2 regions of the Cellulomonas taurus genome follow, and region 2 is predicted to be linked to the other one. Evidence: predicted binding sites of a transcription regulator. Region 2 holds the regulator's gene; the other holds the start of a gene.
The links. The regulator HspR, encoded in region 2, represses chaperone genes until heat shock. The targets are predictions, from matches to a motif close to AAGTTGAGTCNNNNNGACTCAACTT.
Positions count from the first base shown of each region.

Region 1: clpB (ATP-dependent chaperone ClpB) is a predicted target of HspR. The motif match lies at 2,685-2,709, and genes of this name have one in related genera.

Region 1 covers NZ_CP051884.1:3,085,564-3,089,978, forward strand. The annotation lists gene clpB (ATP-dependent chaperone ClpB) at 23-2,635, opposite strand; gene HGK68_RS14330 (glycosyltransferase family 2 protein) at 3,199-4,415, shown strand, end outside.
Region 2 covers NZ_CP051884.1:3,245,537-3,249,951, reverse strand. The annotation lists gene dnaK (molecular chaperone DnaK) at 1-526, shown strand, start outside; gene grpE (nucleotide exchange factor GrpE) at 523-1,125, shown strand; gene HGK68_RS15095 (DnaJ C-terminal domain-containing protein) at 1,217-2,224, shown strand; gene HGK68_RS15090 (heat shock protein transcriptional repressor HspR) at 2,286-2,720, shown strand; gene HGK68_RS15085 (ABC transporter ATP-binding protein) at 2,752-3,561, opposite strand; gene HGK68_RS15080 (ABC transporter permease) at 3,647-4,415, opposite strand, start outside.

The DNA of each region.
Region 1 (4,415 bases), 160 kb from region 2:
CACACGGCCGGTGGCCGTCCGCTCAGTCGTTCACCGGCTCCACACGGGTCAGCTCCAGCCCGGTCACCTCGCCGATCGGCCGGTCGACCCGGACGGTGTCGCCGTCGTGCACCTGCCCGGCGAGCAGCAGTCGGGCCAGTCGGTCGCCGATCTCGCGCTGCACCAGGCGCCGCAGCGGCCGGGCGCCGTAGGCCGGGTCGAAGCCCTCGATCGCCAGCCATTCGCGGGCGGCCGGGGTGACCTCGAGGTGCAGTCGACGGTCGCGCAGTCGGGCCGCGAGCGCCGCCACCTGCAGGTCGACGATCTCGGTGATCTCGGCCAGGGTGAGCGGCTGGAACATCACGACGTCGTCCAACCGGTTCAGGAACTCCGGCTTGAACTGCTGCCGGACCACGCCCATCACCGCGTCCTCCTTCGCCGACTGCTCCAGCATCGGGTCCGCCAGGAACTGCGAGCCGAGGTTGGAGGTCAGGATCAGGATGACGTTCCGGAAGTCGACCGTGCGGCCCTGACCGTCGGTCAGCCGACCGTCGTCCAGCACCTGCAGCAGGATGTCGAAGACCTCCGGGTGTGCCTTCTCCACCTCGTCCAGCAGCAGCACCGAGTAGGGCCGGCGCCGCACCGCCTCGGTGAGCTGGCCGCCCTCCTCGTAGCCGACGTACCCGGGCGGGGCCCCGATCAGCCGGGCGACCGCGTGCCGCTCGGCGTATTCGGACATGTCGATCCGGACCATGGCGCGCTCGTCGTCGAACAGGAAGTCGGCCAGCGCCTTGGCCAGCTCGGTCTTGCCGACACCGGTGGGGCCGAGGAACAGGAACGATCCGGTCGGACGATCCGGGTCGGAGATGCCGGCCCGGGCGCGACGCACCGCGTCGGAGACCGCGGCGACCGCCTGCTGCTGGCCGATGAGTCGCTCGCCGAGCACCTCCTCCATCCGGAGCAGCTTGGCGGTCTCGCCTTCCAGCAGCCGCCCGGCGGGGATGCCGGTCCAGGCGGCGACCACCTCGGCGATCTCGTCCGGTCCGACCTTCTCCGCGATCATCGGCACCGTCGACGCCGTGGGCTGCTCGGCCTCGGCGGACTCGGCGGCGGCGATCTGCTTCTCCACCTCCGGGATCTCGCCGTAGAGCAGTCGACCGGCGGCGGCGAGGTCACCCTCGCGCTGCGCCCGGTCGGCGGCGGATCGCAGCTCGTCCAGCTTCGCCTTCAGGTCGCCGACCAGGTTGTGCCCGGCCTTCTCCTGCTCCCAGCGTGCGGTCAGTCCGGCCAGTTCCTCGCGGCGGTCGGCCAGATCGGCGCGCAGCTTCTCCAGACGCTCCTGGCTGGCCGGGTCGTCGGACTCGGAGAGGACCAGTTCCTCCATCTCCAGTCGGGTGACGGCACGCTGCAGCTCGTCCACCTCGACCGGCGAGGAGTCCAGCTCCATCCGCAGCCGGGATGCCGCCTCGTCGACCAGGTCGATCGCCTTGTCGGGCAGCTGACGACCGGTGATGTAGCGGTCGGACAGCCCGGCGGCGGCGACCAGGGCGGCGTCCGAGATGGTCACCTTGTGGTGCGCCTCGTACCGCTCCTTCAGACCGCGCAGGATCGCCACGGTGTCCTCGACGCTCGGCTCGCCCACGAAGACCTGCTGGAACCGGCGTTCCAGGGCGGGGTCCTTCTCGATCCGCTCCCGGTACTCGTCCAGCGTGGTGGCGCCGACCAGGCGCAGCTCACCGCGGGCCAGCATCGGCTTGAGCATGTTCCCGGCGTCCATCGCACCTTCGCCACCGGCTCCGGCGCCGACGACGGTGTGCAGCTCGTCGATGAAGGTGACGATCTCGCCGTCGGAGGAGGTGATCTCCTCCAGCACGGCCTTGAGCCGTTCCTCGAACTCGCCGCGGTACTTGGCGCCGGCCACCATCGCCGCCAGGTCCAGCGAGATCAGCCGCTTGCCGCGCAGGGACTCGGGCACGTCACCGGCGACGATCCGCTGCGCCAGGCCCTCGACCACGGCGGTCTTGCCGACACCGGGCTCACCGATCAGCACCGGGTTGTTCTTGGTCCGGCGGGACAGCACCTGGATCACCCGGCGGATCTCCGAGTCCCGGCCGATCACCGGGTCGAGCTTGCCCTCGTCGGCGCGCCGGGTCAGGTCGACACCGTACTGCTCCAGTGCCTTGTAGGTGCCCTCCGGGTTGGGGCTGCTCACCTTCGCGTTGCCCCGCACGGACGGCAGGGCGGCGAGCAGGGCGTCCCGCGAGGCACCCTGGGCGCGGAGCGCGTCGGCGACCCCGGTCTGTCCGGCGGCCAGCCCGATGAGCAGGTGCTCCGTGGAGACGTAGTCATCACCGAGGCTGCGGGCCTCGTCCGAGGCGGCGGTCAGCACGGTGGCCATCGCCCGGGAGGCGGTGGGCGGCGTGGCGGTGGAGCCGGTGGCGCTGGGCAGACCGACCAGCACGGCACGCACCGAGCGGCCGAGTGCCTGACGGTCGACGCCGACCGCGTCCAGCAGTCCGTTGGCGACACCACCCTCCTGCTGCAGCAGTGCGTTCAGCAGATGAGCGGGCTCGATCTGCGGGTTTCCTGCGGCGGTCGCCTGCTGCACGGCGTCGCCGACGGCTTCCTGCGATTTGGTGGTGAACTTCGCGTCCAACGGGGGTCCCTCCATGCGTGAGTAGCTGCTGCCGGTCACAACCTGGACGAAGTTGAGTCTATTCCGCTCAACCCTGGCCGTCGAACGGAAAGCGACCTGGGTCGACGGGCGGGAAACCGCAAGCCGGCGCCCGGTCATCCAGGTGGGCCGACCGCCCCGGAGTTGACACGTGTCATCGACGCGTATGACAGGTGTCGAGTGTGATCGCACCTCCGGCCGCGCCCCGGCGCTATGCCCGATTCCGGCGTCTTCAGGGGCGACATTTCCGGACAAACCGGGTTGTGCTTCTGTGATACATCTCACAAACGGCCGCCTTCGATTGCCTTGGCGCACAGGCTCGGCACAGTCTTGCCACCTCGCCCCCGAGCGAAGAAGCCGCTCCTCCCGATCTCGCACCGTTCACCTGAACGGGTGACAGTCAGCCGGACCCAGTCACAGAGCAGCTCCCCCGGAACGACGTCGGCAGCCAGCCGACATCCCCGGGCAGCGCATCCCGCGCCGCGTCAACGTCGCCGACGGCATCCTCCGAGCCCATCGCTCCGACAGCCGACGAGGTGACGTCCATGTTCATCTTCATCCTGCAGATCCGGCACATGCTGGACGCTCAGGCCGAGCTGTACCTGTTCACCGTGTTCTCCGCCCTGGTCTGGGTGTTGTGGCTGGTGAAGGTCGCACTCTCCCGCCGCTACCGCCCGTACATCGAGGACCACCACGAGACGACCAGCGTCGTCGTGCCGGTGGTCGACGAACCGCTCGACCTGTTCCGCGACGTCCTCACCCGGGTGACCGAACAGCACCCGGACGAGGTCATCGTCGTCATCAACGGCAAGCCCAACCCCGGGCTGGAGGCGGTCTGCGACGAGTTCGCGCCGCTGGTCCGCTGGGTGCACACCCCGATCCCGGGCAAGCGCAACGCCGTGAAGATCGGCACCGAGCTGTCCCGCTTCGACATCACCGTGCTGCTCGACTCGGACACCGTGTGGACGCCGGGCACCCTGCGCGAGCTGATCAAGCCCTTCGCCGACCCGAAGATCGGCGGCGTCACCACCCGGCAGCGCATCCTCGAACCCACCCGGTCCTGGATCACCCGCTGGGCGGACTGGCTGGAGAACTCCCGGTCGCTGTACTCGATGCCCGCGCAGTCGGTGCTCGGCCAGGTCGGCTGCCTGCCCGGCCGGACCATCGCGTTCCGCCGCACGATCCTGACCCAGGTGATGCACGACTTCATGACCCAGCGGTTCATGGGCGTGTTCCTGGAGGTCAGCGACGACCGCACCCTGACGAACCTCACCCTGAAGGCGGGCTACCGCACCGTCTACCAGCACACCTCGCTGGTCTACACCGATGCCCCGCTGGAGGTGCGCAAGCTGTTCAAGCAGCAGCTGCGCTGGGCGCGGGGCAGCCAGTACAACACCCTGCGGATGCTCCCGTGGATGCTCGGGCACGCCCCGATCCTGGCGGTGTTCTTCCTGACCGACATCCTGTTGCCGTTCCTGCTGGTCGGCACCATCGCGGGCTGGATCTACCGGGCGGTCAGCGGCACCGGGGTCAACCTCTACCAGGCGGTGCTGGAGGCCTACGGGGCGCAGGCCGGGTGGTTCTGGGTGATCGCGCTGATGGTGACCTCCTCGGTGCTGTCCATGGCGATCCGGCAGATCCGCCACCTGCAGGAGGTGCCCGGCGACTTCTTCCGGCTGCCGGTGTTTATCATCGTGTCGACCTTCTTCCTGATGCCGGTGCGCCTGCTCGGGTTCCTGCGGATGGCGCACGCCTCCGGCTG
Region 2 (4,415 bases):
CGGCATGCCGCAGATCGAGGTCACCTTCGACATCGACGCCAACGGCATCGTGCACGTCTCCGCCAAGGACCGCGGCACCGGCAAGGAGCAGTCGATGACCATCTCCGGCGGCTCCGGTCTGCCGAAGGACGAGATCGACCGCATGGTCAAGGAGGCCGAGGCGCACGCCTCCGAGGACAAGAAGCGTCGTGAGGAGGCGGAGACCCGCAACTCCGCCGAGCAGCTGGTCTACTCCACGGAGAAGCTGCTCACCGACAACGACGACAAGCTCGGCGACGACGTCAAGACCGAGGTCCGCTCCGCGCTCGACGACCTGAAGAAGGCCCTGGAGGGCGAGGACCTGGCCGAGGTCACCGCCAAGCAGTCGGCCCTGGTCACCGCCAGCCAGAAGATCGGCGAGGCGCTGTACGCCCAGAACCAGAGCGACGCCGCCCAGCAGCCCGCCGGTGACGAGGCTCCGGCCTCCGCCGCCGACGACGACGTGGTGGACGCCGAGATCGTCGACGACGAGGGTGAGAAGAAGTGACCGAGGAGCACCCGGAGGAGACCTCGCGTTTCACCGACAAGCGCCGCATCGACCCGGAGACGGGCGAGCTGCGCGAGCCGACTCCCGAGGAGCAGGTGCTGGCCGAGGCCGAGGCAGCCGTCAACGGTGGTGCCGAGCCGACCGCGGACGCGCTGGCCGAGGCCGAGAAGCTGGCGGCCGAGCGACTGGACGAGCTCCAGCGCCGGAACGCCGACTACTACAACCTCGAGCAGCAGTACTCCGCGTACGTGAAGCGGTCCAAGACCGACAACGCCGCCGCCCGTGACGGTGGGGTGGCGTCGGTCGCAGAGGCGCTGATCAGCGTGCTGGACGACATCGAGCTCGCCCGGCAGCACGGCGACCTCACCGGTCCGTTCGCGTCGATCGCGGAGAAGCTGGAGGCCACGCTGGGCAGGTTCGGCATCGAGCGTTACGGCGCCGCGGGGGAGAGCTTCGACCCCACGGTGCACGAGGCGCTGATGCACGGACACTCGGCCGAGGTCACCGAGCCGACCGTGCAGCAGGTGCTGCAGCCCGGCTACCGGATGGGCGAGCGGATCATCCGCGCCGCCCGGGTGGCCGTGGTCGACCCGGAGTGACCGGGACCGACACCGTGATCCGGCCGTCGGGGTCCACCGCGCACGCGGTGACCCCGGCGTCCGGGTCCCAGACTCCACGGGAGGAGGCGCCATGAGTGGACAGGACTGGTTGGAGAAGGACTTCTACGCCGTGCTCGGCGTCTCCAAGGACGCTGACGCCGCGACCATCAAGAAGGCGTACCGCAAGCTCGCCCGCACCATGCACCCGGACCACAACCCGGGGGACGCATCGGCCGAGGCGAAGTTCAAGGAGGTCGGCGAGGCCTACGCGGTGCTCTCCGACCCGGAGCAGCGGCAGCAGTACGACCAGCTGCGCGCCATGACCGGAGGCGCCCGCTTCCAGGCGGGCGGCGCGGGCGGGTCGGCCGGCGGGGCCGGGTTCGAGGACCTGTTCGGCGGCATGTTCGGCGGCGGCGCCGGTGCCCCGGGAGGCTCGCGGGTGCGGTTCGGCACCGGCGGTGCTGGGGGCCAGAGCGCCGGCGGCTTCGAGGACATCCTCGGGGGACTGTTCGGCGGCGGGGGTGGCGGCTTCGGCGGCCAGACCCGGGGTCGACGCGGCACCGACCTGTCGGCGGTGACCACCCTGCCGTTCCGCCAGGCGGTCGAGGGTTCCACCGTGACGCTCGGGGTGGAGGGTCGCACCGTCAAGGCGCGGATCCCCGCCGGGGTGCGCGACGGGCAGAAGATCCGGCTGCGCGGCAAGGGCCGCCCGGGCGAGGGCGGTGGCCCCGCCGGTGACCTGGAGGTCACGGTCAAGGTCACGCCGCACCCGGTGTTCACGCTGGACGGCCAGAACCTGCGGGTGACGCTGCCGGTCACCTTCGACGAGGCGGCACTCGGCGCGCAGGTGCAGGTGCCGACCCTGGACGGTGGCACCGTCACGATGAAGATCCCGGCCGGGACCCCGTCGGGTCGCACGCTGCGGATCAAGGGCAAGGGGATCACGACCTCCAGCGGTGTCGGCGACCTGCTGGTCACGACCCAGGTCGTCGTCCCGCAGCGGTTGGACGGCGCCGCCAAGGACGCGGTCGAGGCGTTCCGGGCCGCGACCGCGGGCCAGGACCCCCGCGCCGAACTGATCGCGCAGGCAGGCAAGTGACACCGGCCGCGGGGCATCCAGTCGGTGCCCCGCGGCCCACGCTGTGAAGGAGGGGAAGCGGATGCCGGCGGAGAACGCCCAGGTGTACGTGATCTCGGTGGCAGCCGAACTCGCGGGCATGCACCCGCAGACCCTGCGTCAGTACGACCGGCTCGGCCTGGTCTCGCCCGCCCGCACCCGGGGCCGTGGTCGCCGGTACTCGCTGCGCGACATCGCGACCTTGCGCGAGGTGCAGCGGCTCTCCCAGGAGGAGGGCATCAACCTGGCCGGGATCAAGCGGATCCTCGACCTCGAGCACGAGGTCGAGCGGCTGTCGGCACAGGTCGACTACCTGCGCGGACTGGCCGAGCCCGGTCGTCGGGTGTTCACCGCGCACCCGTCCGGCGACGTGGTGGCGATCGGTCGCAGCCGTCGCCGCCGGGCCATGGCCGACCGGGCCCCCGCCTCGGACCGGGACGACCGGGCGATCGTGCTCTGGCGACCGATCGGGCGCTGAGAAGAGGCTGCACCCGGAGGCGACCCGGCGCTCAGGCCGGGACGACCTCCTCGTGCACCAGGGCCGAGATCCGCCGCTTGAGCGCGTTGAACTCGACCGCGGTGACGTCGCGGTCCGGCCCGAGGTCGATCCGGATCTGCTCCCGGATGTGTCCGGGCACCCCGTGTGCGGCGCCGCCGGCCATCACCACCACCCGGTCGGCCAGGAACACTGCTTCCTCGATCGAGTGCGTGATGAACACGACCGTCGTCCCGGTCTCGCGGTGGATCCGGGACAGTTCGCCCTGCAGGGACGACCGGGTGAGGGCGTCCAGCGCACCGAAGGGCTCGTCCATCAGCAGCAGCGACGGGTCGTTGGCCAACACCCGGGCGATCGCCACCCGCTGCTGCATCCCGCCGGAGAGCTCGCTCGGGAAGCGGTCGGCGAACCGGGTCAGGCCGACGGCGTCCAGGAAGCGGTCGGTGCGCTCGCGGACCACCGAGCCCTGCAACCGGGCCTGCCGGGGGCCGTAGGCGATGTTCTCCCGGACGGTGAGCCAGGGGAACAGGCCGTAGTCCTGGAACACCACGCCGCGCTCCGGGTCGGGTCCGGTGACCGGCATCCCGGCGACCTCGACGGTGCCGGCGGTGGCCTCCTCGAAGCCGGCCAGGATGCGCAGCAGGGTGCTCTTGCCGCAGCCGGAGGCGCCGACCACGCAGACGAACTCCCCGGCCGGGATCGTCAGATCGACGTCGGCCATCGCGGCGACCGGGGTGCCGGACCGGCTCGGGTACTGCTTGCCGAGACCGGCGATCCGGACGTCGGCGGGCTGGCGGGGGCGGACGGCGCCGATGTGCGGCATGACCGGCTCCTCTCGGGTGGGGACGGATGGGTGCGGTGCGTGCGGGGTGGCGGTGGCGCAGCCGGGGTCCGGGTGGGACGGCGGCTCAGGTGAGCGTCGGGCGGCGGCGGGTCGCGAGGGTGAGGGCGCCGCTGAGCAGCCGGTCGGCGACGAAGCCGCACAGGCCGATCACGACCATCCCGGCGACGATCAGGTCGGTCTTCGACTGGTCCCGGGCCTGGGTGATCATCGCGCCCAGTCCGGTGCTGATCCCGACCGTCTCGCCGACGACGAGGATCACCCACGCCAGCCCGAGCGCGATCCGCAGGCCGCTGGCGATCGACCGCATCGAGGCGGGCAGCACGACCTTGTAGAGCACCTGCGCCGGGCGGGTGCCGAGCATGGCGGCCGCCTCGATCAGCCGGACCGGCACCTGCCGCACCCCGGCGATGGTGTTCAGCAGCACCGGGAAGAACGCGGCGAGGAACACCAGGAAGATCGCCGATCCGTCGCCGTACCCGATGATCAGCAGGGTCAACGGCGCCCAGGCGGTGACCGGCACCGGCCGGGCCAGGTTGACCGTGGGGTCGAGCATCCGGAACGCGAGCGAGAAGCGGCCCATCACGATGCCGAGCGGCACCGCCAGCAGCACCGCGAGGCCGAAGCCCGCCAGCACCCGCTGGGTGGAGGCCCACAGGTGGGCGAGCAGGGTGCCGCTGAACGCGTCGTCGACGATCCCCCCGACCGCGAGGTCGATCAGGCGGCGTCCGACCTCGAGCGGGGTGGGCAGGAAGCCCATCTTGATCCCGAACGGCAGTTCCCACGCCTGCTGCACCCCGACGGTCCAGAGCACGAGGAGCAGCGCCGGGACCGGC